3 regions of the Streptosporangium sp. NPDC049376 genome follow, and region 2 is predicted to be linked to each of the others. Evidence: riboswitches for the same ligand, from Rfam matches in the RefSeq annotation. Region 2 holds a riboswitch; each other region holds the start of a gene.
The links. Region 2 has a riboswitch for cyclic di-AMP ahead of ACIBVQ_RS04940 (CHAP domain-containing protein). Riboswitches for the same ligand answer to the same signal wherever they lie in the genome.

Region 1: another riboswitch for cyclic di-AMP. It lies ahead of ACIBVQ_RS17945 (coiled-coil domain-containing protein); the one in region 2 lies ahead of ACIBVQ_RS04940 (CHAP domain-containing protein).
Region 3: another riboswitch for cyclic di-AMP. It lies ahead of ACIBVQ_RS36060 (C40 family peptidase); the one in region 2 lies ahead of ACIBVQ_RS04940 (CHAP domain-containing protein).

What each region holds. Positions count from the first base shown of each region.
Region 1 is NZ_JBITMT010000005.1:527,205-537,638, reverse strand. Features, by position in the region: gene ACIBVQ_RS18005 (helix-turn-helix transcriptional regulator) at 1-282, opposite strand, end outside; gene ACIBVQ_RS18000 (ATP-binding protein) at 526-1,035, shown strand; tRNA gene ACIBVQ_RS17995 (tRNA-Pro) at 1,122-1,195, opposite strand; tRNA gene ACIBVQ_RS17990 (tRNA-Gly) at 1,283-1,353, shown strand; gene ACIBVQ_RS17985 (hypothetical protein) at 1,666-1,845, shown strand; gene ACIBVQ_RS17980 (SpoIIE family protein phosphatase) at 1,833-3,563, shown strand; gene ACIBVQ_RS17975 (FAD-dependent oxidoreductase) at 3,565-4,782, opposite strand; gene ACIBVQ_RS17970 (TIGR03086 family metal-binding protein) at 4,906-5,478, shown strand; gene ACIBVQ_RS17965 (50S ribosomal protein bL37) at 5,475-5,552, opposite strand; gene ACIBVQ_RS17960 (metal-dependent phosphohydrolase) at 5,651-6,247, shown strand; gene ACIBVQ_RS17955 (DeoR/GlpR family DNA-binding transcription regulator) at 6,329-7,117, shown strand; gene galT (galactose-1-phosphate uridylyltransferase) at 7,114-8,193, shown strand; cyclic di-AMP (ydaO/yuaA leader) riboswitch at 8,265-8,399, shown strand; gene ACIBVQ_RS17945 (coiled-coil domain-containing protein) at 8,402-9,379, shown strand; gene ACIBVQ_RS17940 (winged helix-turn-helix domain-containing protein) at 9,376-10,065, opposite strand; gene ACIBVQ_RS17935 (RNA ligase RtcB family protein) at 10,344-10,434, shown strand, end outside.
Region 2 is NZ_JBITMT010000001.1:1,070,490-1,080,923, reverse strand. Features, by position in the region: gene ACIBVQ_RS04970 (N-acetylneuraminate synthase family protein) at 1-224, shown strand, start outside; gene ACIBVQ_RS04965 (glycosyltransferase family 2 protein) at 461-1,390, shown strand; gene ACIBVQ_RS04960 (polysialyltransferase family glycosyltransferase) at 1,387-2,676, shown strand; gene ACIBVQ_RS04955 (DUF6716 putative glycosyltransferase) at 2,927-4,108, opposite strand; gene ACIBVQ_RS04950 (hypothetical protein) at 4,120-5,157, opposite strand; gene ACIBVQ_RS04945 (oxidoreductase) at 5,302-6,174, shown strand; cyclic di-AMP (ydaO/yuaA leader) riboswitch at 6,559-6,696, shown strand; gene ACIBVQ_RS04940 (CHAP domain-containing protein) at 6,712-7,410, shown strand; gene ACIBVQ_RS04935 (ABC transporter substrate-binding protein) at 7,806-9,140, shown strand; gene ACIBVQ_RS04930 (carbohydrate ABC transporter permease) at 9,227-10,195, shown strand; gene ACIBVQ_RS04925 (carbohydrate ABC transporter permease) at 10,192-10,434, shown strand, end outside.
Region 3 is NZ_JBITMT010000025.1:15,747-26,180, reverse strand. Features, by position in the region: gene ACIBVQ_RS36075 (ABC transporter permease) at 1-1,880, shown strand, start outside; gene ACIBVQ_RS36070 (hypothetical protein) at 1,949-2,881, opposite strand; gene serA (phosphoglycerate dehydrogenase) at 3,090-4,679, shown strand; gene ACIBVQ_RS36060 (C40 family peptidase) at 5,205-5,912, opposite strand; cyclic di-AMP (ydaO/yuaA leader) riboswitch at 5,900-6,114, opposite strand; gene ACIBVQ_RS36055 (3-isopropylmalate dehydrogenase) at 6,263-7,309, shown strand; gene ACIBVQ_RS36050 (branched-chain amino acid aminotransferase) at 7,492-8,586, shown strand; gene cimA (citramalate synthase) at 9,026-10,434, shown strand, end outside.

The DNA of each region.
Region 1 (10,434 bases), on a different contig from region 2:
GCGGTGCCACCAGCCGGGCTCGTTGGCCTTGAGCAGCAGCTCCATGACGGCCGCCCTGGCTTCCTCCTCCTCGACACCGTAGAAGGTGAGCAGGTCGGCGACGTCGCGTTCCCGCAGGCCGACCCTGCCGAGCTCCATTCTGCTGATCTTGGACTCCGACCCCCTGATGAGGTGCCCGGCCTCCTCACGCGACAGGCCCTTGGCCTCGCGCAGCCGGCGCAACTGGGAGCCCAGGAGAATCCGCAGAGCCGTGGGACCCGAGCCCGGTTGAACCTGCGTCACTTCGCCTCCCTATTCAGTTGGGCCAGCGCACACAGTGTCACCACTTCCAGGCGCAATGACAAGGTCCCAACTCCGTGTCCGGTCCGACAACCTCTTCTACTGTTCGCCCATGCGCCTGCACGATGCAACTGCACGTGCATTTGGGTCTTGCAGCGGGCGTTCCGGTGACCCATGATGGCCTAGTGCATATTGGGCTTATGGTGCACAAGCTCTGAAAACTCACAACCAGCGCGGAGACTCACGATGAGAGCGGGAGATACCGGCAGGATGGTGGAGGAGCCGAAATCGGCTGCCGGCTACCTGCAGGCGACTCGCGAGGTGAGCTTCGACGACCTGCTCGCGGCCGGGCACTCCGACGCCACGGCGTGCCCGCTTCCCCACCAGGCGGACTCGGTGAAGACCGCCCGCGAGGTGACGAGGTCGAAGCTGCGGGAGTGGGGCCTGTCGGAGCTGAGCGACGACGCGGCCCTGGTGGTCTCCGAGCTCGTGACGAACGCGGTGCGCTACGCGCTGCGTCCACCGAGCACGATGGAGGCCAACCCGATCACCCTCGTGCTGCTGCACCTGTCTCCCCACGTGCTGCTGGCCGTCGCCGATCCCAGTGACGAGGTCCCCACCCCCAAGGAGCCGGACTTCATCTCGGAGAACGGCCGCGGCCTCTACATCGTGGAGACCTACAGCAAGTGCTGGGGCTGGGACCACCTCAACCGCGGCGGCAAGGCCGTCTGGGCGCTCTTCAGCGGGACGCACTGACCCACCCGACAGAGTCGGATGAGCCAGGCGAACCAGATGAAAAGGCCGACCCAGATCGAATCCGATCGGATCGGCCCCCACCAGCGTCGGGGTGACAGGATTTGAACCTGCGGCCCCCTGCTCCCAAAGCAGGTGCGCTACCAAACTGCGCCACACCCCGTACGTCGGTGCGCGCTCGCTCCGGATCTCCGGTACGATTACGCCCTGACGACCGGATGAAGTCTAGACCAGACTGACACCGGCTCGCGCGGACGTAGCTCAATGGTAGAGCCCCAGTCTTCCAAACTGGCTACGCGGGTTCGATTCCCGTCGTCCGCTCAGATGGCGAAGGGCCAGGTCACCTCCATGGTGTCCTGGCCCTTCCGCTATCGGGAACCGTCCGATCCTCTGTGGCCGTTCTCACGCTCCCGATCTTTCGTCCGGCCGTGTCGCGAAGGATGACCATCCGTCCGGCGGGGAACGGTCCGCACTACGGAGGACGGCCTCGTACGGCACGGACGTCGCGCGAGGCCCGGGACCGGCCGCACCGGATTGGGGACTCGACGGCCATCGGGTTTACGCTGCGGAGAAATATCGGGAAATCTGCGCCAAATGCGGATACGGGATATAGATCGTTCTTTACGATTCTCCATGAGCGGCAGTCAAGTCACCGGAGGGAACGTGGCGGGGTTCGAGGGCGTCATGATCGGCCGCGCGGGCGGTCACCCCGGCGGACCGGGTCCGGTGACCCCTCGCTGCGGCGCCCGCGGGGCCGCCGGAGTCCCGGCGCACAGCGGGAGGCTGGGCACGGAGCTGCGGTGGAACGGGTGAACCGCCGTTTCGTCGCCAAGGATCCGGCGTCGTCGACCCCCAGGATGAGCAGCCCGGCGACCATGCACGAGCAGCTCTCCCTGCTCAACGCGGCCAGCAAGCGGATCGGCAGCACGCTGGACATGTTCGAGACCGGCAGGGAGCTGATGAACGTCGCTGTGCCGCGCTTCGCGGACGCGGCGGGCATCCTGGTCCAGGACAGACTGCTGACCGAGGGAGAGTTCGCCCAGCGCAGCATCGACGGCTCGGCGCTCGTACGGCGGATCGCCGTCGGGGTCTCCAGCACGACCCCGGACGAGTACGCCGAGGCCTTCCCGGTGGACGAGGTCACCAGCTACGCGGCGTGGACGCCGTACGCCAGGTGCATGGCCACCGGAAACCCGATCCTCTACCCCCGCCTCGGACGCAGGACCTCGGAGGAGATCGGGCGCTCCTCCAAGCGTGACTCGGTCGCCCGGGTCCTGGAGGAGAGCTCCTTCCTGGCCGTGCCGCTGAAGGCGCGGGGCCGGGTGCTCGGCTTCGTCATCTTCACCCGCAGGCCGGACAGCGAGCCCTTCGACGAGCAGGACGTCAACCTGGCCGAGGAACTGGCCGCCAGGACCGCGGTCTGCCTCGACAACGCCCGGCTCTACAACCGCGAACGCCGTACCGCGCTGACCCTGCAGAGCAGTCTGCTGCCCGCCGACCTCTACCAGCCGCTCGGTCTGACGATCGCCTCCCGCTACCTGCCCGCCAGCGACCTGGTCGGGGTCGGCGGCGACTGGTACGACGTGATCCCGCTGCCCGGCTGCCGGGTCGCCCTCGTCGTCGGCGACGTGATGGGACACGGCATCAGGGCCGCCGCGACGATGGGCCAGCTGCGCACCGCCGCCCGTACGCTGGCCAGTCTCGACCTGTGCCCCTCCGAAGTGCTCTTCCGGCTCAACCGGATGAGCCAGGACCTGGACACCACCCAGATCGCGACCTGCCTCTACGCCACCTACGACCCGGTCACCCGGGCCTGCGCGATCTCCTGCGCCGGCCACGTCCCACCCGTCCTCGTACGGCCGGGCGGCGAGACCGAGCTGCTCGAACTGCCCGCCGGTCTGCCCCTGGGCATCGGCAACGAGCCCTTCGAACGGCGTGAGCTGGTGCTGCCGCACGACTCGATCCTCGCCTTCTACACCGACGGCCTGGTCGAGAGCCGTGACCGGGACATCGACGAGGGCATCGGCATGCTGCGCGACCTGCTCACCGGCGGGCGTCACGATCTTGAGGAGCTCTGCGACCTCACGATCGGCGCGCAGCGTCCCGGGCACGAGCGCGACGACATCGCGCTCCTGCTCGCCAGGGTGCGCGAGCTGGACGAGGACGACGTCGTCGACCTCCTGTTGCCCCCCGACCCCCGCTCCGCGGGGCAGGCCCGTGCCTTCGTGCGCGCCACCCTCGCCGAGTGGCGGCTTGAGGCGATCGTCGACAACGTCGAGCTCATGGTCAGCGAGCTGGTCGCCAACGCCGTCGAGCACGGTTCGGGAAGCGTCGGGCTGCGCATGCTGCGCGGCCCGACGCTGGTGTGCGAGGTGAGCGACCGCTCCACCGTGCTGCCGTCGATGCGGGACGCGGGCAGTGACGACGACACCGGCCGCGGCCTCCACCTCGTCAACTGGCTCGCCCACCGCTGGGGCTCCCGGACGACCGCCAAGGGGAAGGTTGTCTGGGTCGAGCAGCGCCTGCCGTAGGTTAGGACAGGGCTTTTCTCCTGAGGGAGGGCATGCGCCCGGCCAGCCTGAGCGCGCCCCTGAAGGCCACCCTGGCCAGGCGGCTGTCGTCGACGAACTGCCTGGCGGCCCTGAGCGACCTGCGCACGGCGGCGAAGCCGTACTCGCGCATCTCGGTCTCGTAGCCGGCGATGGCCGTGACGGAGTCCGTTCCGTCGCGCAGGGCGCGGGTGAGCAGGCAGGCGTCACGCAGGGCGGCGTTCGCCCCGATCCCCCGCATCGGGGTCATGCTGTGCACCGCGTCGCCGAGCAGGGTGATGTTCGTCGCGGGCCAGGGATCGACGGGGACCGCGGTGCGGATCGGCAGCAGGGAGACGCTCTCGGGGGCCGAGGCGGTGACCAGCCTTCGCAGGTCGGGGTGCCAGGTGGCGACCAGCCCGGCGACGGTGTCCCTGAGTTCCTGACCGTTCATGCCGGACAGTCCGGTGGGGAGGCGTCCCGCCGAGGCGCCGAAGACCCACATGACGTAGTCGCCCGCTCCGTCGCCTCCGGCGTCCCGCTGTCCGAACTCCTGCGGCGCGGTGAACATGCCGCACCCCCTCGGCGGGATGATCATGTTGGGGCCCCGCCACAACCGGGGGGCGACCTGGGCGCGTGTCTCGCCGGTGAGCGGGAACCTGCCCGCGACCGTGAGGATGCCGGTGTCGATCCGCCGGGCGTGCGGGAGGTACTGCTTTCTGACCCGGGAGTTGCCCCCGTCCGCGGCGACCACGACGTCCGCGTTCTCGGTGGTCCCGTCGGCGAAGTGCAGGGTCACGGTCCCGTCCGGTTCACGGGTGTAGCGCTCGTAGGTCCTGTCGAACCGTACGACGTCGGACAGGCCGGTCAGCAGCAGTTCCCTGAGCGTGGCCCGGCTGATGGAGTGGTGGTTGTCCAGCGGGTCCGGCCCGCGCGGGGTCTCCATCACCATCAGGGGGTTCATCCTCTCGGTGAGGAAGCCGAAGTCCCGCCCGCTCCCTGAGGCCGACGCCAGGAACGTCTCCCATAACTCCGGAGGCAGACACTCGTTGAGCGCGCGGGCCCCCGTCGGGTCGATGTGGATGCGGTAGCCCTGGAGCCGGTCGCCGGGAGTACGGTCACGCTCGTAGACCGTCACCTCCACGCCCGCCCGGCGCAGCCCCTGCGCCAGGCACAGCCCCCCGAGGCCGCCACCGATGATCGCCACTCGCGAGTTCGTCATACCTCACTATCGGCCATCGTGAGGCTCGTCGAGCGAGTCCGTCACACCCCGGTGTCATGCCCGACAAGCGCGATGACTACTGGCCTCCCAGGAGTTACGGTCGAAATGAGGAGCTGGGAGGGCATGATGATCACCGACGTACGCGAGGCCTACCGCCGCGCGCTGGACGACTTCGGCGCTCTCGTTCACAGGATCACCCCGGAGCAGTGGCACAACCGGACTCCCTGTGTCGACTGGGACGTGCGGGATCTGGTCGAGCATGTGGTGGGCGAGAACCTGTGGGCTCCGGAACTGCTCGGCGGGCGGACCGCCGCCGAGGTCGGGGACGACTTCGACGGCGACCTGCTCGGCGACGACCCGTTGAAGGCGTTCGACACCTCCGCCACCGCCGCCGTGCAGGCCGCCTACGGGGAGGGGGCGCTGACCCGCCTGGCCAGACTCTCCTTCGGGGACGTGCCCGGCGGGGAGTACGTCACCGAGTTGTTCGCCGACGTCCTGATCCACACCTGGGACCTGGCCAGGGCGATCGGCGCCGACGAACAGCTCGATCCCGAGTTGGTCGAGGCCTGCGCGGCGTGGGTCGCGGGCGCCGAGGCCGGTTACCGGCAGGCGGGGGTCATCGGGGCACAGCAGCCGATCGCCTCCGGCACCGACGCCCAGACCCGGCTGCTCGCCTCCTGGGGACGACGCGGCTAACGCGACGTCGGGCGTCTTCCGTGGTTGGCCTTGTTCCGTTTACGGGCCCGGTTCTTACGCGCTCGTTTGCCCACGCGGCCTCCTTCCGTGAACCCCGCCGGGTGCGGGATCCGCCTCTTACGTTCCTCCCGGGGCACCCGCCGTACAAGAGGGCGGATCTAGGCTGCCTCGCATGAGCGAGAAGCTGATGGAGCGCTGGCGCCTCCTGGCCGGAACCGAGGCCGACCGGCTCGGCGCGGACCTGCTGTCCCGGTACGGCGAGCCACACCGCAAATACCACACAACCGCACATCTGACGGCCGTACTCGACCACGTCGACGCGCTCGCCGGCAGTGCCGCCGACCCGGACCTGGTACGGCTCGCGGCCTGGTTCCACGACGCCGTCTACGACCCCCGGCGCAGCGACAACGAGGAGCGCAGCGCCAGGCTCGCCGAGCGGGCGCTGCCCGAGCTCGGGATGTCACCGGAGGCTGTCGGGACGGTCGCGCGGCTGGTCAGGCTCACGATCACACACGCCCCCGAGCCAGGGGACGCCGACGGGGCCGTGCTGTGCGACGCCGACCTGGCGATCCTCGCCTCCTCTCCTCAGGAGTACGCCGTCTACGCGGCGGCGGTGCGGGAGGAGTACTTCTTCGTCCCCGACGAGCTCTTCAGGCAGGGCAGGGCCGCGGTGCTGCGCTCGCTGCTCGACCTTCCCGTGATCTTCCACGTCGCGGACCTTGAGACGCGGGCGCGGGCCAACATCCATGCCGAGCTTGAGCGACTGTGAGCACTTAACCCCCATAATCCAACATTCACCCCTGTGAGTCTGTGGTAATTTGCTGGAGTCTGGTGGATTAAGGAGGGATCGATGCTCGCCCAGCAGCGGCAGCAGGTGATTCTCGAACGGGTGCGCGGCAGTGGCGGGGTCAGGGTCGCCGACCTGGTCCGCGAGTTCGGTGTCTCCGACATGACGATCCGCAGGGACCTTGAGGCGCTGGCGGAGCGCGGTCTCGTGGAGAAGGTCCACGGTGGGGCGACGGCCACGGGACCCGGCTCGACCGAGGAGCCCGGGTTCACCGCCAAGTCCGCGCGTCAGCAGTCGGAGAAGGAGGCGATCGCCAGGCACGCCGCCGGGCTCGTCAGGCCGGGCACGGCGATAGCGCTCTCCGCGGGTACCACCACCTGGACGCTCGCCCACTTCGTGACCGACGTGCCAGAGCTGACGGTGATCACCAACTCGATCCGGATCGCCGAGGTCTTCCACCGCGCACCGCGCGCCGACCGCACCGTGGTGCTGACCGGCGGGGTGCGCACCCCCTCGGACGCGCTGGTCGGCCCGGTGGCCGTCGCGGCCATCAGAGGGCTGCACGTGGACACCCTGTTCCTCGGCGTGCACGGGATGAGCGCCCGCGCCGGGTTCACCACCCCCAACCTGCTCGAAGCGGAGACGGACCGGGCGCTCGTGGCCTCGGCGCACCGCCTGGTCGTGCCCGCCGACCACACCAAGTGGGGGACGGTCGGGATCAGCACGATCGCCGAGCTGTCCGAGGCCCACGTCCTGATCACGGACTCCGGGCTCGGGCGGGAGGCTCGCGAGGAACTCGCCGCCAGGGTCGGTGAGCTGGTCGTCGCCGGGGACGGGATCCGCGACCGATGAGGCGCACCGCGACCCACCTGGCCGACGGCCGCGAGCTGTTCTACTTCGACCTGCGGGACGACGCGGAGCGCGGCGCGGTCGACACGCGCGACCTGCCGCCCAGGCCCGCCGCCTCCGAGCTGCGCTACGACCCGCTCACCGAGGAGTGGGTCGCGGTCGCCGGGCACCGGCAGGGCCGTACGTTCCTGCCGCCCGCCGACGAGTGCCCGCTGTGCCCGTCGGCGCCCGGCCGTCCGACCGAGATCCCCTCCCCCACCTACGACGTGGCCGTCTTCGAGAACCGCTTCCCGTCCTTCTCCACCAACCTGGGCGCCTACCCGCAGGTCGGCGGCCTGAGTGAGGTACGGCCCGGCGTCGGCAGGTGCGAGGTCGTCTGCTTCACCTCCGAGCACGACTCCTCCTTCTCCATGCTTTCTCCCGAGCGGGTCGAGCTGGTGATGGAGGCGTGGATCGACCGCACCGTCGCGCTCTCCGCGATGCCCGGGGTCGAGCAGGTGTTCTGCTTCGAGAACCGCGGCCCGGAGATCGGCATCACCCTGCCCCATCCGCACGGCCAGATCTACGCCTATCCCTACGTGACCCCGCGTACCCGGACCCTGCTCGGCGCGGCGCGGCGGCACAGGGAGCGCACCGGTGGCGACCTCTTCGCCGACGTGCTCGCGGCCGAACGGGAGGCCGCCGAGCGTGTGGTCGCGGCCAACGAGCACTGGACGGCGTTCGTGCCCGCCGCGGCCCGCTGGCCGGTCGAGGTCCATCTCTACCCGCACCGCGGGGTTCCCGGCCTCGACGGACTCGACCCCGCCGAGCGCGCGGCGTTCGGACCGCTCTACACCGAGGTGCTGCACCGCCTGGACGGGCTGTTCGGGGTGCCCATGCCGTACGTCTCGGCCTGGCACCAGGCACCGGTGCGGGTGGACAGGGACCTGGCGTACACGCATCTTGAGCTGTTCAGCATCCGCCGGGCGCCGGACAAGCTCAAGTATCTCGCCGGGTCCGAGTCGGCCATGGGGGCCTTCGTGAACGACGTTCCGCCTGAGGAGACAGCTCGGCGCCTGCGCGCCGTTGTCACGGAATGATCACCGATCGGTCTCGACTCGGGGTCGCGCGGTCACCTTTTTACCATTACTATCCTCACGCATCGGACAAACAGCACGATATGCCTAATCTCAGGTGCCTCACCTGAGAGCCGGGGACCCATGCATCTGGGGTGAACCACTTCGGTGGAAGGGCTTCCTCCAGCCCGAACCCGTCAGCTAACCCGGTCGGCGTGAGGAGAGGAGAGCTGTGACGGCTCTGTCCCCCGCTTTCCATCGACGTACGGCCGCCGCCTGCCTGGCCTCGGCCCTCACCTTCGCCTTCGTCCTCGGCGGCACGGAAACGGCGGGCGCCGCGCCGAAGCCCGACGAGTCCCGGCTCCGCGCCGAACTGACCCAGCTCAACAAGAAAGTCGACCGGCTCATCGAGGCGTACGCCGCCAAACGGGAGTCGCTGAAGAAGGCGCAGGAGGCGGAGAAGGTCGCGCAGGCCGACCTGCGCCAGGCGGAAGCGGCCTACGCCGAGGCGGGCAGGGAGGTCGCCTCCATCGTCCAGATCCGTTACCAGAACGGCCCCCTCGACCTTCCCTCGATCCTGTCGGCCCCCGAGGTGGGCGGCGCGGCCGTCATGGAACAGCTGACCGCCCAGCAGATCGCCCAGCTGCAGGGCTTCGCCCGGAGCCGGGATCTCATGAAACAGGCCGCGGACAGGACGGCCCAGCTCTCCAGGCAGATCGAGCAGGAGGCCAAGGCGGTGCAGGTTCAGCGTGAGGACGCGGAGAAGGTCATCCGCGTGATCGAGGACAAGCTCGAACAGCTCGTTCCCACAGGCTCGGGGCGCCGCTCCGACGGCAGCTGGGCGCCCCAGCTGCCCACCGGGTCCGACAACATCACCGACCGCACGCGGATCATGCGCGAGGCCGTCGGACAGGCCTTCCAGCTGCCCCACGAGGTGGGCTGCTACCGATCGGCGAACGACGGGGGCGAGCACCCCCTCGGCCGTGCCTGCGACTTCATGATGAGCACCGGCGGGTCCATGCCCACCGCGGCCAACGTCAAGCTCGGCGACGAGCTCGCCGCCTGGGCCCTGAAGAACAGGGACAGGCTCGGCGTCAAGTACGTCATCTGGCGTCAGCGCATCAACACCGGTTCCGGCTGGCGTGCCATGTCCAACCGGGGCGGTGTGACCGCCAACCACTACGACCACGTGCACATCTCGATGTACTAGAGAAGGTCGGACCCCGCGGCGGTGCGCTCGATCGAGCCGGCCACCCTGGACCTGGTCGAGTGGATCCGAGCCACCGGCTGGACCGCGCTCACAAACGTGGCTGGTTCCTGAGCCTCCGGCCGCCATCGTGCCCACGGTCTCGGCTCTCTGGGCGCGGCAACGCATCCGCCAACGGTTGAAGTGGTCACGAAGCTCCCGGGGCGTGCCCGAGGCCGACACCGGCACACTGGTCGTCGAGAGGCCGCCGGTCGACGGCGAGGTAAAGATCCACGTCCAGGAGGCCCCGGGGCGGCCTCAGGTTCTGCCCGCACTCGTCTTCCCAGCACAGCCGGGCGCCCAGGTCGAGCGCCGCCCTTTATCGCCGGCCACTCCTCGACGACCCACGAGGTGATCCCCCCCTCGCCGCGCTCAACAGCCCGCTGCGCAGGGATCTGCGGACTCCAGCCCAGGCGGTGCAGCAGACACGACACCCCACGCAAGGTGTGGCGGACGTGAAACAACACCGCGATCGGGCCGGCGTCCAGCGCTGGTCCTCCACATATCCGTGCGCGGCCGGACCACGCTCCAACCCGGCCCGCAGCCGCTGCAGGCGCCGCTCGTCCAGCCGGCACCTCTCCCCGCCCGGCCCCTTGGAGGCCAACGCCTCCATGCCACCTCCCTGCCAGGTGTGATTCACCGACCAGCATTCACACAGTCAGAAAAAGACTTTCCGCCACTACCGATCGCCCTGCTCATCCGGGCTTCGATGAAGGCGCCGGCCTCGTGCTTCCCGTACGCCGGCCGGGTCGCGAGACGGCGGTGGGCGCAAAACCGTTTGCCCTCGCGTGGCGGGCTCAGGGAACGTGGTGTTCATGGCGCCGTGTCCATGACGCTCTGACGGACAGCGCCCCGCCACTCCGAGACGCCACGGCGTCAACGCGCCCCGCGGCGCTGTCAGCCTGCCCCTTTAAGGGAAGAGAACCTTTTGTCGCAACAACGCCCCCCTCTGCCGTCCACGGCCGCAGGCCCGGCCACCGTCGCCGTGTTCGCCTCCCCTGAGAGCTGGATCGAGTCCG
Region 2 (10,434 bases):
TCTCCCTGGCCGCGGTGACGCTGGGCGCGGTGACCGTCGAGCGGCACATCACGCTGGACCGCACCATGTGGGGCTCCGACCACGCCGCCTCGCTCGAACCCTCGGGCCTGGAGCACCTGGTCCGTGACATCCGCATCATCGAGACCGCCCTCGGCGACGGCGTCAAGCGCGTCTTCCCCGGTGAGGAGGCCCCGAAGGCCCGGCTGCGGAGGGTGCGGGTCTGAGTTGTGTTCCTTTGCTCCGCCTGGCGGCGTCGCGGGCTTGGGCGCCCCGAGTCGGCGCTTTCCCTCGTCACTCCGTCGCTTCGCTCCTGCGTTCCTCAGTCCAAGCACCGACGCGCCCAAGCCGAAACTCCTCACGCTTGGGGCCGGTAAAGCGCAAGATCAAAAACCTCACGTGTAGGGCTTAGGAAGTTCCCGCGTGGGGGTCGAATCACCAGAGAAAACAGAAAAGGGAAAACTTGATCACGTTGTCCGTCGTCGTCCCGGTCAAGGACGCCGAGCTCTACATCTCCGACGCGTTGACCTCCCTGGTCAGGAACGCGCGCAGGGACTTCGAGTTCATCGTGGTCGACGACGGATCGACGGACGCCACCGGGCAGATCATCGAGGACTTCCGCGACGAGCTGCCCGGCCTGGTCGTAGTGCACAACGACAGGCCGGTCGGGCTCGCCGACGCCCGCAACCTCGGGACCTCGCTGGCCTCCGGGCGCTACCTGACCTTCATGGACGGCGACGACTGGCTGGCGCCCGGCTACCTCGCCGAACTGACCGGGGCGATCGAACGGCTCGGATGTGACTTCGTCCGGGTGGACCACGTCCAGGCCGAGGGGCGCAAACGGGTGATCCACCGGGCGCCGCTCGCCGTACGGGAGACGGTGCTGAAGCCCCGCGACCACATCCTGCCCACCGGGGTGAAGACGATGGTCGACTACCCCTACGCGTGGGCCGGGATCTACCGTCGCGACCTGGGTGAGCTGCTGACCTTCCCCGGGCACCTGCACACCGCCGAGGACCGGCCGTGGATCTGGCGCCTGCACCGGCAGGCGGGCTCGTTCGCGGTGGTCTCGCTCGCGGGCCTGTTCTACCGCAGGATGGTCACCGGCTCGCTGACCCAGGTGGGCGACGCCAGGCAGCTGCACTTCTTCGACGCCTTCGACCTGGTCCTCTCCGACCTGGAGGAGGAGTTCGCCCCGAAGGCGGTGCGGACCTTCTGCGCCCTCCTCGCCCACCATCTGGAGCTGGCCGACCGCTTCTCCCCCGACCTTCGCGCCCGCTTCGAAAAGCGCGGCGCCGACGCCCTCAGGCGGTTGCCCTCCGACCTGCTCTCCGCGGGCCGGCTGGAGCCGGAGCGCGACCAGATCCTGCAGACATTGCTGGAGACCCGATGACACAGCTGTTCTACGCCTCGACGCTGTTCGGCGCGATGACGCTCGGGGCGGCGATCGACGAGGGGCTCTTCGGCCCGCACCCGGGCCGCAGGATCCTGCTGGTCTCGAACAACGCGGCCATCCCGGAGATCACCCCCTCCCTCGACCAGGCCCCCGGCTTCGCCGCGCTGCGTCCCCGGTTCGACGAGGTGTGGTCGTGGAACGACATCGTGGCGCCGCTGCACCCCTCCGACTGGAAGGCCCGCATCATCGAGGTCCCGATGCTGGGCCGTCTCCTGCGTTCCCACCTCTCCCTTGAGGAGGGGCCCCGGGAACTGATCCTGGAGTCCATCGCGGTGCCGCCCGCCAGGACGATCGCCGGCCTGGTCAAGGACTGCCCGATCACGGTCTACTCCGACGGCCTGATGAGCTACGGCCCGACCCGTGACCCCCTGCCGCAGGAGATCTCGGGGCGGATCACCCGCCTGCTCCACCTGGACCTCGTTCCCGGCCTGTCGCCGCTGCTGCTCTCCGAGTACGGCGTGCCCGCGGTCGCCCTGCCCGACCGGGCCTTCCTCGACGTCCTCGCCCAGGCGGAACGGCTCACGCACGGCACGCGGGGCCTTCCCCGCGGTCAGGCGATGATCCTCGGCCAGTACCTGTCGGCGCTCGACATCGTCACCCAGGACGAGGAGGCCGGGCTGCACGCGGACATGCTGCGCGGCCTGGCCGCGAGGGGGTTTCGCTCGGTGCTGTTCAAGCCGCACCCGGCGGGCGGGCGGCGACACGCCCAGCGGCTCCGCGAGACGGCCGCGGAGCTGGGGGTTGAACTGACGGTCGTCGGGGAGAGCGTCCCCGCCGAGTCGTGTTTCGCCACGCTTGAACCCGAGCTGGTCGTCGGCTGCTTCTCCACCGCCCTGGTGACCGCGAGCAGGCAGTTCGGGCTGCCGGTCGCGACGCTCGGAGGCGACCTGGTGCTCGAACGGCTGGCGCCGTACGAGAACAGCAACCGCGTCCCGGTCACGATCACCGACGCCCTGCTCCCCCGCCTGTCCCCCGACGGGTCGCTGGAGGAGCCGCCCCCGGTCGATCTTCCCGCGCTGGTGGGTGCCGTCGGCTACTGCATGCAGAGCACCGTCCACCCCGGGCTGCGTGAACGGGCCGTCGCGTATCTGGAGGCCAACGGCCCCGCCCGCTACTTCAAGCGTCAGCGCCTGACGGCCCTGGACCTGCTCCCCACCACGCCCGCCCCGGAGCCGGGCCCCCTGGGCAAAATCCGCCGCCGCCTCTCCAAGGCCCTCTCCTGACCCGCCGGCACCCCGCTTATTGCACCCTCACGAGGGGCTCCCCGCCCCAGGCGTGAGGGTTTTGGTCTTGTGCCTTACCGGCGCCAAGCGTGAGGAGTGTCGGCTTGGGCGCGTCGGTGCTTGGACTGAGGAACGCAGGAGCGCAGCGACGCAGTGACGAGGGAAAGCACCGACCCGAGGTGCCCAAGCCCGCGACGCCGCAGGCGGAGCAAAGAGACACAACCCGCGACGCCGCCAGGCGGAGCAAAAGTCACAGTTTCAGGTAGCGGCGCATGCGGCGTTTGGCGCGGTAGCCGACTCGGAGGACGTTGGGCGGCACCTCCACGCGCAGGCGGGCGCGCCTGCGGGCTGCGGCGTACTGCGGGCCGTCCAGCAGGGAGGTCGCGGGGACGAGGCGTCCCGAGCGGGACTGGCCGACGAGGGCGACCATCTGCGACACCCAGTCGCTCTCCCCGTTGGGGTGGAAGTAGTTCGCCCTGCACCAGGCCTCGTCCGGGGTGTGGAAACGGCCCTGAGCCAGGTCGTCCATGGTGCCGAGCAGACCGCTTCCCTCGAAGACCAGGTTGATCATCTCGGCGCTGACGCCGAAGTCGGACAGCACCAGCAGCGGCACGTCCTGGGCGATGGCCTCCAGTGCGGCGGTCGAGCTGACGGTGACGAATCCGGCGGCGTGCGCCAGGTGCTCGTGCATGGCTCCGGCGGCGAACCGCACCGCGCCGGGGCGGACCCGCCCCTCGGTCTCCAGGGCCTGCCACAGGCGCTGGTAGTTGTGACGTTCGTTGTGCGTCTGGCGTTCGTTGTCCAGGGCGCGCAGTTTGACGACCACGTCCAGGTCGGGGCGCCGTCCGGCCAGGTCGGCCAGCGCGAGCAGGATCCGTTCCCTGTCCTCCCTGCGCTTGGGCACCTTGGCCTGGGTGGCGAACACGACGCGGTCGCGGGGCCCCGCCGCGGGGGCCTGCCCGCTGTCGCGCAGGAACGGCAGCCGGGTGAGGCCGATCTGTCCTCCGCCGCCGAGTTCCTTGCCGATGGTGGAGAACTCCTCGACCTCCCGCCCGCTGTGCAGGACGAACAGGTCGCATCCGCTGCGGAAGATCCATGCCTTCTCGGTCGCCGGGATGGAGATGCCCGGCAGGCCGGAGACGAAGACGGGCCGGGGCGTGAGGCCGGAGAGGACCTCGCTGACCAGCACGTCCACCACGGGCCCTGTGCAGGCGACCAGCACCACGTCGGGCCTGAACCGCTCGGCGGCCCTGCGCAGGGCTCTGGCGGACAGCACCGGCGGGTCACCGGCCGCGCCGGCCACGGCCGCGTGGATCTGGGCCGGTGAGGGCGTGATGGGGGTACGGACCACCGTCAGCTCCGCCGTACAGCCCGAGGGCAGGCCCTCAAGCAGGTAGGCGGCCCACTTCAGGTAGGAATCCGAGTCGGCCACGGCCAGGACCTTCAACCTGTGACTCCAGTGTCGTGATGGGCGAACATCGATAGGTGCGTTCTGAGGGAGGGCGCCGCCTGGGCGGTCCACCACTCGTCGGGGACGTCCACGGTCTCCACGACGACGCCGCGGGCCGACAGCAGGACGCGCAGGGAGGTGACCGCGGTCGAGGGCAGGCTCAGGACCCGCTGCTCGGCCTCCAGTCCGCGCAGCGTCATCTCCGCGGGGGCGCCGCCGTCGTAGACGGTGGTCCCGGGCTGCCTGCCGACCCTGGCGAGGTCGCCGGGGTCCTCTCTGCGGTGCGGGAAGTAGGCGACGGGCCCGGTCGAGCCGAGTCCGGCCAGCCAGCCGAAGTAGTGGTCGCGGTGGATGAGGCCGTTGCGGACCAGGGAGGTGCCCAGGACGACGGTGCGTTCCCTCGGCCCCGGTCTGCGCATGGGCTGGGACCTGAGCCAGGCGAAGTCGTGGGTGACCAGTTCGGCCCCCCGTGCGCGTACGGCCCGCGCCAGGTCGTCGGGGACGGGCAGCGCCGTGAAGATCGACAGGCGGCCTGCCCTGGCGGCCGCCCGCAGCCGCATGCCCGCGGCCGAGCCGAGCACCTTCCTGAGCGGTCCCGGGGTGGCTCTGGCCCGGAGCAGGGGCGTCCAGAACCGCCCGGTGAGCAGTTCCAGGAGCCTGATCGTGGCGAGCCCGTCGTCGACGATCACCATCCGGCCGGGCAGGGCGGTGAGCCAGGCCGCCTGGACCTTGCCGGAGAAGGCGTCGCCGACCGCCCAGCTCGTCCCCCTGCGGGGCCTGGGCATCTCGGGCGAGGGCTCGTCGAGTTCGAGCCCGGCCGGTGGGCCGAGTTTGGCGATCTCACGGCGGGTGACGGCCAGCGGGCGCAGCCCGGCCCTGGGCACCACTCGCGCGTGGGCGCCGAGCAGCCCCGCGTGGTGGGCCTCCACGGCGCAGAGCATCTGCAGCGGGGACTCCACCCAGGCAACGGCCGAACCCTGCTCCCGCGCGTGGTCTCGACCGTCCTCCACGCCGGGCGATGACCCGTTCACGACCGCCTCACCGTAACCCGGACGTCTTACGGCGCCGGGAACTACGGGTGAACACACGAATATGCCCTCTTGCGGGTCGTACTCGTGACGATCTACCGTAGTGTACGAAACCGTTTCGTACAGCTGGCCCCGGAGACGCCGATCATGTGGACCGCTGATGACATTCCCGACCTGTCCGGCAGTACGGCACTGGTCACGGGTGCCGGCAGCGGGATAGGGCTGGCGACCGCCCTGCACCTCGCCCGGCGAGGCGCCGAGGTGATCATGACCGCGCGCGACCGGGCCAGGGGGCGGGTGGCGCTGGAGAGGGTCAGGGCGGCGGCCCCGGAGGGACGGGTCGAGCTCAGAGGCCTTGACCTGGCCGATCTCGCCTCGGTGCGGGCGTTCACGGACGACCTTGACCGGCCGATCGACCTCCTCGTCAACAACGCGGGCGTCGCCATGATTCCACGGCGGACGACGGCCAACGGCTTCGAGGCCCAGTTCGGCGTCAACCATCTCGGGCACTTCGCCCTGACCGGGTCGCTGCTGCCCCGGCTGCTGGCCGGACAGGGGGCCAGGGTCGTCACGGTCTCCAGTGGCGCGCACGCGATGGGGCGGATCGACTTCGACGACCTGGGGCTGGAGAACGGCTACCGCCGCTTCGGCGCCTACTGCAGGTCCAAGCTGGCCAACCTGCTGTTCGCCCTCGAACTACAGCGCCTGGCCGGAGGCAAACTGCTCAGCCTGGCCGTCCATCCCGGGCCGACGGCCACCTCGATCATGCGGCCGGGCGTGTTCACCCGGCCGGTCACCGCCTTCATGCGGCTGGCGCTCAAGGCTCCGGAGAAAGGGGCCCTCCCCTCCCTGTACGCCGCGACCCACCCCGGCGTGGCCGGCGGCACGTACGTCGGCCCCGGCCCCAGGGCGCTGACGCCTTCGCCCAGGGCTCTCGACGAAGACCTGGCGCGGCGGCTGTGGATCGTCTCCGAGGAGCTCACAGGCGTACGGTTCGCCGCGCTCACGTCACGCCCCTGACCGGCCCAGGGGCCGGGGGCGACCCCGCCGGGACGGGTAAAGAGACCCCCTCTTGACCCGGTGGAGGAGGGGTCGGCCAAAAGATCTACGTTCACCTGGCACGCGAAGTCCTTGCCCTTGCCCTTCATCGTGCCCGTCGTGTCGCGATCCCCTCTCCCACCGGGGATCGCGTCACCGAAAGGGAGATCGTCCCGGGTGGACGAGGCCCCAGTCTTCCCCCTCGAACGAGGCCCATTCCCAAGCCAAGGCAATGTGTCGGACTTGTAATCGTCTGTCCGGTTCACGTACGTTCAACGAATTCGCGGCGAACGCCCAGACCTTTGCAGGTCAGCGCATTGCCACGACATTGCCCGACCGTGCTCCACCAGGTGGACATCCGCCTGATGGACACGGCCGCCGAATCCGCGAGTCTCGCGGAACCGGGGACCCAGGTCCTTTGGGGTGAATCAGCGCATACGCGCTGTAGGACACTTTCCAGTCCGAACCCGTCAGCTAACCCGGTAGGCGGCATGGAAGCGACGCAAGGAGCAGTACCCCATGGCCAAGCACCGCCTTACCTCCACCCCCAAGACGCACTACCTGGCCCGTGTCATCCTCGGCACCGCCATCGCCCTCAGCGGCGGAGTCGTCGCCGGTGGACCCGCCCTGGCGGACACCCCCGAGCAGACGTCCGCCACCGTCCGGAACGCGAGCGCGGACACCGCCAAGACCAGCCTCCAGACCACGGCCGAGCGCCTGCCCAAGGTGACCGCCCAGCAGGTTCTGAACATCGCCTCCCAGCAGATCGGCGTCAGCGAGAACGCCCAGGGCGGCGGCACCAAGTTCCACTCCTGGTACATGTCCAGTGAGCGCGCCAAGGAGACCACCGCCCGTGACGGCGGCCGCATCCAGGACTACGCCAACGCCCCCTGGTGCGCGATGTTCGTCTCCTGGGTCGGCGAGCAGGCCGGCATCCGCCCCACCATGGGCTGGGACGCCTACACCGTCACCCACGCCAAGTGGTTCAGGGACAACGGCCACTGGGGCACCACTCCCAAGCCCGGCGCCGTCGTCTACTTCGACTGGAAGGGCGGCAAGGACCTCGACGGGATCGACCACGTCGGCTTCGTGAAGCAGGACAACGGCAACGGCACGATCACCACGATCGAGGGCAACACCGGCAACGGCAAGGTCGAGCAGCGCATCCGTCCGACCTCCCAGGTCGTCGGCTACGGCTACCCGGTCTACAGCGGCTGACCCCATCCCCTCCCTCCGTACGGCCCCCGCCGTACGAGACCCCCATCCGCGGCGGACTCCCCGCCCGCCGCGGCGGTGATCCCCCGAATCCGGAAAGGGCCGTGGCTCCCCAGCCACGGCCCTTTCGGCGTCCCGACCCTCCGCCGATATGGGAGCGCTCCCAAAAAGAAGCGCATCCATTTTGTGGTCATTTAAGCCCATAAGTCGCAAGGGAAACGGAGGAGGGTAACGGTTGCGTCTCGCCGTATTGACGTCGGCCCACCCGTCGGCCACGCTTCGTGGGAGCGCTCCCAATACGTTGAGGAACCGCCTCGTCGCAGAGCCGCGTCTGTCGGGGACCGGCCCGTGACGACACCTCCCACCGATTCGGGCGAACGACCTGAGAGGGGTCCGGAATGTTGAACCACAGGCGGTGCGGCAGGCTCGCCGCGGTCACGACGGTCACGGCCGCGGCGCTGGCCTTGACCTCGTGCGGTTCCGGCGGGACGGACGGGCCCGCGTCCACGGCGGCCGAACCGGTCGTCGTCACCGTGCACACCTTCGGCGGCGGCGAGAACTTCGGCTACGACAAGGCCGCCCAGGCCTGGAACGCCGCCCACCCCGGCATCCAGATCAGATACCAGAACCTGACCGACCGCTTCGAGGACGTCTACCTGCCCCAGTTGCTCCAGCGGTTGCAGGCGGGCAGCGGCGCGGCCGACGTGGTCGCCCTGGACGAGGGCGCGATGGGCCTGATGAAGGCCCGCCCGCAGTTCTTCACCGACCTCGGGCAGTACGGCCTCGGAGGCCGCAAGGCCGACTTCCCCCCTGCCAAGTGGGACAACGGCGTCAACGCCGAGGGCAAGCTGTTCGCTCTCGGCACCGACATCGGCGGCATGACCATGTGTTACCGCACCGACCTGTTCGAGAAGGCGGGCCTGCCCACGGACCGCGAGGAGGTCGGCGGGCTCTGGCCCGACTGGAAGTCCTTCATGGACGTCGGCAGGAGGTTCCAGGCCGCCAATCCCGGAAAGGACGCGCCGCGCTTCCTGGACGGCCCGAACACCCTCTACAACGTGATCCTCGCCCAGGAGGCGCAGAGGAACGGCGACATCACCTACATCGACACGTCCAACAAACTCGTCATCGACACCAACCCCGCCGTGAAGACCGCCTTCGACACGGTCAGGAGCTTCAGCGAGGCCGGGCTCACCGCCAAGCTGGCCTCCTTCACCCCGCCCTGGAACGCCGCCATCAAGAAGGGCGGCTTCGCCACGATGGGCTGCCCCGCCTGGATGCTCGGCGTGGTCTCCGGCGCCGCGGGCGAGCCCGGCAAGGGGAAGTGGGACGTCGCGACGGTGCCGGGAGGCGCGGGCAACTGGGGCGGCTCCTACCTGGCCGTGCCCAGGCAGAGCAAGCACCCGAAGGAGGCCGCCGAGGTGGTGAACTACCTCACCGGCAAGGACGGCCAGATCATGGCCTTCCAGGAGGCCGCCGCCTTCCCCAGCTCCCTGCCCGCCCAGCGGGACCCGGCGGTCGGCGACCTGAGGAACCCGTTCTTCAACGACGCGCCGACCGGCCGGATCTTCGGCGCGTCGGTCGAGAACCTGCAGCCGGTCTTCCTGGGTGAGAAGCACGCCCAGGTGAAGACCGCGGTCGAGAAGATCCTTGAGGGCATGGACCAGGGCTCGGTCCCCTACGACCAGGCCTGGCAGAGGTTCCTCGACGCCGGGGTCAAGGCGGCCGGCTGATCCGCTTCCCCCACCGGTCCCGTCGCCCCGGGACCGGTGGGGCCCACAGAGAAACCAGCCAGGAAAGCCCCCCGAAAGGCCGATCGATGACCCCGCACGCCGCAGCCCCGGCCCAGGCCGGGCCCGGTGAGCGCCCGCCCGCCGTACGGAGACGGGACGGCGCGCTGTTCGCCAGGTTCGACCTGTTGGTCACCCCCTATCTCTTTGTCTCGCCGTACTTCGTGTTGTTCGTCCTCTTCGGGGTCTTCCCGCTCGGCTACACCCTGTGGGTCTCGCTGCACGACTGGGAGCTCGCCGGGGACAGGGCCTTCGTGGGGGCGGGCAACTACCTGTCCCTGGTCGCCGACGAGGCCTTCTGGAACGCGGTGGTCAACACGCTCGGGATGTTCGTCATCTCGACGGTCCCGCAGCTCGTGCTGGCGCTGCTGCTGGCCAACGCCCTCAACAAGCGCATCCGGGGCAGGCTCGTCCTCCGCATGGGCGTGCTGCTGCCGTTGGTGACCTCCGTCGTCGCGGTCGCCGTCGTCTTCACCCAGCTCTACGGGCGCGACTACGGCATGGTCAACTGGTTCCTCGGCCTCTTCGGAGTCGACGCGGTCAGCTGGCAGAACGAGAAGTGGTCCGCGTGGATCGCGATCTCCACGATGGTCGACTGGCGCTGGACCGGTTACAACGCGATCATCCTGCTGGCCGCCATGCAGACCATCCCCGGAGACCTGTACGAGGCGGCCTCCCTCGACGGCGCGAGCGCCAGACGGCAGTTCTGGCGGATCACCGTCCCGATGCTGCGCCCGACGATCGTCTTCACCGTGTTCGTCTCGACCATCGGCGGCCTGACGCTGTTCACCGAGCCCGTCATGTTCGACGGCAACCCGACGATGAGCGGCGGGGCGACCGGCCAGTACCAGACGGTGGCGATGTTCGTCGTCAAGGAGGCCTTCCGTGACTTCGACCTCGGGTACGCCTCCGCCGCCGCCTGGCTGCTGTTCGTGCTGATCCTGCTCGGCACGCTCGTCAACCACCTGCTCACCCGCCGCATCGGAGGCGCCGGATGAGCCGCCCAGGGGACGCTGGACCGCTGACGAGGGCCACGCTCGCCCTCGCCGTCGTGATCTCCGCCTTTCCCGTCTACTACATGTTCGTCATGGCCACCCGGACCAACGAGGAGGCGATCGACGTTCCCCCGCCGCTGCTGCCCGGCGGCCACCTGGGGGAGAACGTCGCCCGGCTGCTCGCGGCCGAGGACGCCCACTTCCTCACCGGCCTGGTCAACTCGGCCGTCGTCTCGGTCACC
Region 3 (10,434 bases), on a different contig from region 2:
TCGCCGTGACGTCACCGGCGGTGCTCGCGGATCCTCCCTCGGCGGGGAACGGCCCGGGACAGCCCCTCGACTACCGGCGGGGAGTGGCGCAGACCACCTCGGCGATGGCCACGGCGGCCTCGGGGATCACGCTGGCCGTGATCGAGGTCGTCCTGCTCGCGGGCCCGGCCTTCGCCGTCGGCATCCGCCGCCGTCGCAGGGAGCTCGCGCTCCTGTCCGCCCAGGGCGCCTCGGCCCGGCACCTCAAGCTGGTCGTGCTGGCCGACGGACTGACCCTGGGACTGGTCGCCGCCGTGCTCGGCTCGGTCCTCGGTGTCGGCACCGCCAGGGTGATCGCGGCCGTCATGGGGATCTGGCCCGCCGGTGAGCTGGGGCCGTTCGAGGTGCCCGTCGGGCAGCTCGTGCCGGTCGCCGTGCTCGGTCTGGTCAGCGGGATCGCGGCGGCCGTGGTGCCCGCCGTGCAGGCGGCCGGGACGGACGCGGTCACGGTGCTCGCGGGCAGGCGTCCCACGGCGCGCGACCGGGCGGGCCGCCCGCTGACAGGCCTGGTGCTGCTCGTGGCGGGGGCCGCGGCGATGCTCTACGGGACGGTCAGCGCCGAGGCGTCGATCTATCTCGGCGGGGTGCTGGGCCTGCTCGGCCTGGTCATGGTGACGCCCTGGCTGGTCAGGCGGATCGGCGGACTGGCCGGAGGGCTCCCGCTGCCCCTGCGGCTGGCCGTCAGGGACGCAGCAAGGAACCGGGGCCGTACGGCTCCCGCCGTCGTGGCGGTGCTGGCCGCCGCCGCGGCGTTCTGCACGGTCGCCGTCGGGATCACCAGCAGCGCCGCGACGGGGGCACAGAAGCTCTGGGACGGCTTCCCCCCGGGCACGACGGCGATCTACGGAAACGAGGTCCCCAAGGAGACCTGGGATCGGATCCGGCTGCTCGTCGCCGAGACCTTTCCCGGGGCGACGCCGCTTGAGACGTACGAGGTGCTCGACGACGAGGGCCGCACGCGGGACCTCGACATGGAGCGGCGCTCCTGCCGGAAGTGCTTCTTCCACTCGGGGCCGCTGCGCTCCCTGCCCGTCGGGGGTCCCGACCTGCTGCGGTTCCTGCTGGGCCGTACCGACCGGGCGGCGGAGGCCGCGCTGGCCGAGGGCAGGGCGGTGGTCTTCGCTCCGGGCGCGGTCAGGAACGGCGAGGTCCGCCTGAACGCCACAGGGCTCACGGCGAGGACGGAAAACGCCGAGGTGGTCATGCCCGCGGTCGGGGTCACCTTCCAGGGGCCCGCCCCGGTGCTCGGGGTGGTGCCCGCGGCGGCGGTGACCAAGGCGGGCTACGTCTCCGGCTTCAACGGGCTCATCGTCCGCCCGGGCGACGGCCGTCCTGATCCGGAGCGGGAGCGACGGTTCAGGGAGTCGGTGCGCGCGATCACCCCCGATGTCGGGGTCACCCTGAGAAAGGAGGCCGAGCCCGCCAGGACCGACTCCACCCTGTGGGTCATGGGGGCGCTGGCCTCGCTCGTGGTGCTCGGCGGTACGCTCGCCGCCTCGGGCCTCGCCGCCGCCGACGCCCGGCCCGACCTGGACACGCTCTCGGCGGTCGGGGCCCGGCCCCGCACCCGCCGGGCGGTCGCGGCGGGGCAGGCGGTGTTCGTCGCGGGCCTCGGGGTGCCCCTCGGCCTGCTGGTCGGCCTGCTGCCCGGGTTCGCCATGGCGAGCCAGTCGGTCGTGCAGCGCAACGACTACCGGGAGGTCGGGTTCAACGGGGTCGCCTACCCCAAGCTTGAGATGGTCCTCAGCGTCCCGTGGCTTCCCCTCGTCGCCGTCGGGGTCGGACTGCCGCTGCTGGCGGGACTGATCGCCCTGGCCTTGCCAGGACCGGGGTCACGCTGACCCGGCGGCTGGGTTAGTCAGGCGGACAGGTGGCGGCCCGTTCAGGGGCGGGCCGCCACCTGTCCGGTTCAGTCGGTGGTGCCCGCGCAGACCACGTGGGCGCCGATCTCGATCATCCGCTGTTCGCTGCGGGCGTCGGCGACCCTGGCCATCAGGATCGGCGCCTCGCTGGCGGCCAGCTGCGGCAGCCGGGCGCGCACCCCGCGGTGGATGTCCCTGACCACGTCCTCGGCCGCCGACATGTGCACCTTGACGTGCAGCATGATCCCGGGGGCCCCCGAGGAGGTCTTGGCCTCGGAGATCCACACGTGGTGCACGAGCGGGTAGTCGGCGAGCACGTAGGAGATCGCGAAGCGCAGCGCGGGCAGGATCGGGTGTGTGCAGCGCCCGTAACCGGGGTCGACCATCTGCATCGGCCCCGACAGGTGGGGACGCGGCGCGGGGATCCACGGTTGGGCGGCGGGCGCGGGCGGCACGGGGGCCGGGCTGGTGCGCCGGCCCGCCGCGGGAGTCACTGTGGGAGCGACTGTGGGAGCCACCGGGGTCGCCGGAGCCACGGGGACGACCGGAGGCACGGAGGCACGCGGGACCGTGGCCATCGCTCCGGTCGCGTAGGCCGTCGGGGCCGCGCTCGACAGCGCGGGCGTCGGGCCGGTGCGGGTGGAGAGCAGGTGGCGCTGGAGATCCTCGATCGGTACGGCCGCCGCCGCCGGGCCCGCGGCGTCGATCACGATCTCGCGCACGCCGGTGGCACGCTGGATGTCGAGGATGGTGTCGGCGTCGCACGCCGACAGAGCGTGGTTGCCGCGGTGGCGCGCGTAGGTGCTCTGCGAGGTGTAGCCGAGCAGGACCCGTTCGCCGGTCTGGGTCGTGCCGAGCACGACGGAGCGATCAGGGCGCACGGCCACGAGGAGCCCGTATTCGGCCAGCGCCGTCAGCAGCCGGTGCGGGCTGCCGTGTTGCGAGAGTACGTCGCCGAGAGCGGGGTTCCCGATGCTCATACACGGAACCTTAGGTAGAGAACCACGGCTTATCAGGGTAATCGCGAAGTTTTATCTAGATCAAGACCAAGATGAATTTTGTAGGCATAGAAGGTGTACGAAGTGGGTAACCGTCTCGGATCGCGGGACACTCGTGAACGCGTTCACAAGCCTCGATAGACTACGAGAGGTCCGTCCGCAGCCTCCACGTCTCCAAAGGATCCAGCCCGTGAACAAGCCCGTCGTACTGGTCGCAGAGGAACTCTCCGAGGCAGGTCTCGCCGTCCTGGGAGCCGACTTCGAGGTCCGCCACACCGACGGCGCCGACCGCGCCAAGTTCCTGCCCGCCCTCGCCGACGTGGACGCGCTCATCGTGCGCAGCGCCACCCAGGTGGACGCGGAGGCGATCGCCGCCGCGCCCAAGCTCCGCGTCGTCGCCCGCGCGGGCGTCGGACTCGACAACGTCGACGTTGAGGCCGCGACCAAGGCAGGCGTCATGGTCGTCAACGCCCCCACCTCCAACATCACCAGCGCCGCCGAGCACACCGTCGCGCTGATCCTCGCCTCGGCCCGCAACGTCGCCCAGGCCCACGCCGCGCTCAAGGGCGGCGAGTGGAAGCGTTCGAAGTACACCGGCGTCGAGCTGGACGAGAAGGTCGTCGGCATCCTCGGTCTCGGCAAGATCGGCCAGCTGGTCGCCCAGCGCCTGCAGCCGTTCGGCGTCGAGCTGATCGCCTACGACCCCTACCTGCAGCCCGCCCGCGCCGCACAGATGGGCGTCAGGCTGGCCTCCCTCGAAGAGGTCCTGCGCGAGTCCGACTTCATCACCGTGCACCTGCCCAAGTCCAAGGAGACCGTCGGGCTCATCGGTGACCGCGAGCTGCACCAGGTCAAGCCGTCGGTTCGCCTGATCAACGTCGCGCGCGGCGGCATCATCGACGAGGGCGCCCTCTACTCCGCGATCAAGGAAGGCCGCGTCGCGGGCGCGGGCATCGACGTGTTCCCCAAGGAGCCCGTCACCGACAGCCCGCTGTTCGAGCTGGACCAGGTCGTCGTCACCCCGCACCTGGGCGCCTCGACCCACGAGGCCCAGGAGAAGGCCGGCACCCAGGTCGCGCGCAGCGTGAAGCTGGCCCTGGCCGGCGAGTTCGTGCCGGACGCCGTCAACGTCCAGGGCGGCGCCGTCGCCGAGGACGTCAAGCCGGGTCTGCCCCTGGCGGAGAAGCTCGGCCGCGTCTTCACCGCCCTCGCCGGTGAGGTCGCCACCAGGCTCGACGTCGAGGTGCGCGGTGAGATCGCCTCCCAGGACGTCCGCGTGCTGGAGCTGGCCGCCCTCAAGGGCGTCTTCACCGACGTGATCGAGGACTCCGTCACCTACGTCAACGCCCCGCTCCTGGCCAAGGACCGCGGCGTCACCGTCGAGCTGGTGACCAGCGCGGAGAGCCCCGACTGGCGCAACGTGGTGACCGTCCGCGGCGTCCTGGCCGACGGCCGCGCCGTCTCGGTCTCCGGCACGCTCTCCGGCCCGCGGCAGGTCACGAAGATCGTCGAGGTCAACGGCTACCAGATGGAGATCGAGCCGACCGACCACCTGTCGTTCTTCACCTACGACGACCGCCCCGGCGTCGTCGGCGTCGTCGGCCGCATCCTCGGCGACCACGGCATCAACATCGCCTCCATGCAGGTCGCCAGGGACGCCAAGGGCGGCAAGGCCCTCATCGCGCTGACCGTCGACTCCGCCATCCCGGCCGAGGTGATCGACCAGATCGGCGGCGAGATCGGCGCCGACAGCGGCCGCTCGGTCGACCTGGCCGACTGATCCCGGAGCACGGCTCCCACGGCCGCCGTCCCCGTTCGCGGGGCGGCGGCCGTCTGCTTTTCCGGCCGAGCCTCGTCTCAATATATGAGAAGCCTGCACGAGGGGTGAGACAGATTGCGGAGGGCCGGTTATTATGGCTGGTAATGCGCCAGGTTCTCGTACTTATTACCTGCCGCGGCGAGGCCTGACACAGGGGCGGGCCGGCAACTCGCCGCGGTGTGATGGCGTTCGTCGGCCCCGGTTTCCCGTCGATCCGTGATCCGGATCCGCGATCCGATGAGGGCCCGTGACCAGGGTCCAGGCTCCCCTTCCTCCTTCAGCCAGCTCTGTGCGAACGAGACGAGAAGCGTCATGTACGACATGTATCCCTGGAACCGTCCCGAGGACAACGAGAACGAGGCCGCCCAGGCCCTGCAGACCGCGCTGGACCGCCGCGACAACGGCGGAGTGCCCCCGCACTCCTCCTGAGCCGGGTCCCTCCGGGGCCACGGGCGGTGCGGCGCCCGGGACCGGGAGAGGCGTGGGTCAGCGGGCGAGGGCCGTACCGGCCTGGGTCGACTGCCTGATCGCCGTGTCCAGCTCGGCCCGCTCGTCGGCGAGTTCGACCCCCTTGGGGTCCGGCCGTACGGCTCCCGCGAAGCTGGCGCGGCGCCAGGCCTGCAGCTTCTCCACCTTGACCACGTCGCCGCTGCGCGGGGCGTGGACCATGTAACCGGGCTTGGTGATCATGCCGACGTGACCGAGGTTGTGGAAGAAGACCAGGTCACCGGGCTTGAGGTTCTTCCAGGAGATCTTCCTGGCGAACGCGGAGTACTGCTGGGTCGTCGTGCGGGGCAGCCGGATGCCCGCGGCGCCGTACGCGCGGAGCATCAGGCCCGAGCAGTCGAAGCCGCCCCTGCCCGTGCCACCCCAGACGTACGGTGTGCCGCGCTTGGACATCGCCCAGTTCAGCGCCTTCTTCCAGGCCGGGACCTTCCGCGCGGTCCCGGAGAATCCGGCCGGGGCGGGTTCGACGGCGGGAGCGGTGAGCGGGGTCCGGGAGCTCTCCGCGGTGGGGGCCGGGTGCGCGAGGGCGAATCCGGCGGCGGCGAGCGCGAGGAGAGGAGTGGGGGAGGTGGTGGTGAGGGAGGAGTCCGCCAGTGCGACGGCGGGTGTCGCGAGGATGGTCGAGCCGGTGACGATCAGGGTCAGGACACGGGGGTAGGTCTTGCCGTTCAGGACCGTTCCTTCCATAGGGCCGGCCGGGTGAGCTGTCGGGCTCGGGCGTGGAGGTCGCCCTACGGCGCGTGGTGGCGCCGACTCGCCCCGAGGGGCCTCGTGGAAAACGCCGGAAACGTGCTCCGCCAGACGGAGTGCGGCTCGGACGCCCCGTGGACCCCGGAAGTGGTTCCCCGGCTCCGCGCGGACCGAAAGAGGGGGATGGCCTGCGCGAATTAGGCGACGATACGAATGGCCAGGACCTTAACGAAACGGTCAAAAGATCGCAAATAGGACAAACTTTTCAGGGCCTTCCGGGGCGGGAAGTGTCCGAGGGGTGAGATCGGTGGTTCGATTATCGAGACAGAGCAGATAGGGTGCCCGTTATGGATTCGCGCAATGTTCGTCTGGCCGTCATCCCTGGAGACGGGATCGGGACCGAGGTCGTCACCGAGGGCCTGAAGGTCCTCGAAGCCGTCGGAACGAAGGTGGAGACCACCACCTACGACCTGGGTGCCGGCCGGTACCACAGAACCGGTGAGGTCCTTCCCGAGGCGGTCCTCGACGAACTGCGCGGCTACGACGCGATCCTGCTCGGCGCGGTCGGCGACCCCAGTGTGCCGCCGGGCATCCTGGAGCGCGAGTTGCTGCTCAAGCTCCGCTTCGAGCTCGACCACTACGTCAACCTGCGTCCGGTCAAGCTCTTCCCCGGCGTCGCGACCCCGCTGGGCGGCTCCCGCCCCGAGGACATCGACATGGTCGTCATCCGCGAGGGCACCGAGGGCCTCTACGCGGGCGCCGGTGGTGTGCTGCGCCGCGGCACGCCGTACGAGATCGCCACGCAGGAGTCGCTGAACACCGCCTACGGTGTCGAGCGCGTCGTCCGCTACGCCTTCGAGAAGGCGCTCAGCAGGCCGCGCAAGAAGCTGTCGCTGATCCACAAGACCAACGTCCTCACCTTCGCCGGTGACCTGTGGTCCCGTACCGTCGACCGGGTCAGCCTTGAGTACCCCGACGTCGCCACCGACTACTACCACGTCGACGCGGCCTCGATGTTCTTCGTCACCCAGCCGGAGCGGTTCGACGTGATCGTCACCGACAACCTCTTCGGCGACATCATCACCGACCTCGGCGCCGCCGTCGCCGGTGGCATCGGCCTCGCGGCCAGCGGGAACGTCAACCCCGACCGCACCGCGCCCAGCATGTTCGAGCCGGTCCACGGCAGCGCCCCGGACATCGCGGGCCAGGGCAAGGCCGACCCGACCGCCACGATCCTGTCGGTCGCCATGCTCCTGGACCACCTCGGCCTGACCGAGGAGGCGGCCAAGGTCGAGCAGGCCGTGGCCGAGGACCTGGTCGAGCGCCAGACCGGGTGGGCGAGCCGTACCACCCACGAGATCGGCGACGACATCACCGCCCGAGTAGCCGGCTGACAAGCCGCCCGCACGACCCCAGACGCGCCCGGTGGCTCAGCAGAGCCGCCGGGCGCGTCTTTTTTGTTCGTCTCACCGAGCAGGCTGCCGGATTTTGGCATATATGCAGTAGTTTTCCGGTGCCTGCTCCGTCCCAGAATGGACCGTAGGTGCACTCCGCCACGAAGAGAAGGACCGCCGCCATGACCACCGCTCAGAAGCTGACCTTCGACGTGCAGCTCTCCGACCACGCTCGCTCCACGGCCGAGCGCGAGCAGGTACTGGCGAATCCCGGATTCGGTCAGACCTTCACCGACCACATGATCTCCATCGACTACACCGAGGGGGAGGGCTGGCACGACGCGCGGCTCACGCCGTACGGCCCGCTCAGCCTCGACCCGGCGACGTCGGTCTTCCACTACGCCCAGGAACTCTTCGAGGGGCTGAAGGCCTACCGGCAGGAGAACGGCTCGATCGCCTGCTTCAGGCCGTACGCCAACGCCGCCCGCTTCAACCAGTCGGCGCTGCGCATGGCCATGCCCGAACTGCCGCAGGAGGCCTTCGTCGAGTCGATCGAACTGCTCGTGCAGACCGACCGCGAATGGGTGCCGACCACCCAGGGCCACAGCCTCTACCTGCGCCCCTTCATGATCGCCACCCAGCCCGCGCTCGGCGTCAACTACCCCTCGCGGACCTACCGCTACATGGTGATCGCCTCTCCCGCGGCGGCCTACTTCGGCGCGGCCAAGGCCGTCTCGGTCTGGCTGTCCACCGAGTACACCCGCGCGGCCCCCGGCGGCACCGGCTTCGCCAAGTGCGGCGGCAACTACGCCGCGGCCTTCGTCGCGCAGCGCCAGGCCGTCGAGCAGGGCTGTGACCAGGTCGTCTGGCTCGACGCCAACGAGCACCGCTACGTCGAGGAGATGGGCGGGATGAACCTGTTCTTCGTCTACGGCGACCGGCTGCTCACCCCCGCCCTGACCGGCACCCTCCTGCCCGGCATCACCCGTGACTCGATCCTCTCCCTGGCCGCCGAACTCGGTCTGACGGCCGAGGAGGGCCGCCTGTCGATCGAGGAGTGGCAGGCGGGCTGCGAGTCCGGCGACCTCACCGAGGTCTTCGCCTGCGGCACCGCCGCCGTGGTGAGCCCGGTCGGCTCGGTCAAGGGCGCCGACCGCGCCTGGACCGTCGGCGACGGCACCCAGGGCCCGGTCACCGCCAAGGTCCGCGAAGCCCTGGTCGGCATCCAGTACGGCTCCCGCCCCGACACCCACGGCTGGGTGCACAAGATCTGCTGATCTCGCGGACCTGAGGCCGCCGGCGACCGGGAGCGTCAGCGACGCCACCCGGCCGCCGGCGGCCTGAAGCCATGAACTCCCCCGGCCGCGCCGTCGGGCCATGTGGCGTGCGCGCGTGAGCGGCCGTCCCACGGCCGGATCCGGGAAAGTCGCCTTCGGGTGGCCGTTCCCGCTGGTCAGAGCCATCTCCGTGAACGGTTTCCGGGCGCGTCGGCGGGACGGGCGTTCCAGATCCTGAGATCAATGTGTCAAGTGGTGGTTGGGTGTGGCAGACTCCAAGACACCATGTTCTACGGTCTGCTCATTATCGGCAGGCGCGCTGGCTGAAAAAGGACACCGCCAGCGCGCAGACCTCTCACGTCCGTGAGGGGTTTTTTTGTTTCTCAGAGCCGAGAGAGCGCGCGGCGAATCACATCGAAACCCCGCGAAGGAGACTGATATGGCCGACGACCGCTTCCACGTGTACGACACGACACTCCGTGACGGTGCCCAGCAGGAGGGCCTCAACCTCACGGTCGTGGACAAGCTGGCCATCGCCCGCCACCTGGACAGCCTGGGCGTCGGCTTCATCGAAGGCGGTTGGCCGGGAGCCAACCCCAAGGACACAGAGTTCTTCAGACGGGCTCGAACAGAGCTCGATCTGAAGCACGCGCAGCTAGCCGCGTTCGGCGCGACCCGCCGAGCAGGTGTCAAGGCCGCCGACGACCCGTTGGTCGCCGCGCTGCGCGAATCCGGCGCGCCGGTCGTGACCCTTGTCGCCAAGAGTCACGACCGGCACGTGGAGCTGGCCCTTCGCACGACTCTCCAGGAGAACCTCGCGATGATCCGCGACACGGTCTCTCACCTTCGTGCGGAGGGCCAGCGAGTCTTCCTCGACGCCGAGCACTTCTTCGACGGCTACAAGTCCAACCCAGCCTACGCGCTCGAAGTCCTGCGCACCGCCGCCGAGGCGGGGGCCTCGGTCATCGCCCTGTGCGACACCAACGGCGGCATGCTCCCCGACGAACTCGCCGAGGTCGTCGCCGCCGCCGTCGCGACCACGGCCAGGATCGGCATCCACTGCCACGACGACACCGGCTGCGCGGTGGCCAACACCCTGGCCGCGGTGAAGGCGGGCGCCACCCACGTACAGGGCTGCGCCAACGGCTACGGTGAGCGCTCGGGCAACGCCAACCTGTTCACCGTGGTCGCCAACCTCCAGCTCAAGCGGGGCTTCGACCTCGTCCCGAAGGAGGCGCTGGCCGACATGACCCGCATCGCGCACGCCATCACCGAGGTCACCAACGTCACCCCGAACTCCCACGCCCCCTACGTGGGTGTCTCCGCCTTCGCTCACAAGGCCGGGCTGCACGCCAGCGCCATCAAGGTCGACCCCAACCTCTACCAGCACATCGACCCCTCCCTGGTCGGCAACGACATGCGCATGCTCGTCTCCGACATGGCGGGCCGCGCCTCCGTCGAGCTCAAGGGGCGCGAACTCGGCTACGACCTGTCGCCGGACACCTCGCGCGTCCTCGTCGAACGGGTCAAGGAGCTTGAGTCGAAGGGCTACACCTTCGAGGCGGCCGACGCCTCCTTCGAGCTGCTGCTGCGCGACACCGTCGCCGGTGACCGCAAGCGGCGCCACTTCGAGGTCGAGTCGTGGCGGGTGATCGTCGAGCGGACCCGCGACGGCGAACTGGTCAGCGAGGCCACGGTCAAGCTGCACGCCAAGGGCGAGCGGATCGTCTCGACCGGTGAGGGCAACGGCCCGGTCAACGCCCTGGACAAGGCCGTACGGCTCGGCCTGGAGAAGCTCTACCCCGAGCTCGCGGCCGTCGAGCTGATCGACTTCAAGGTGCGCATCCT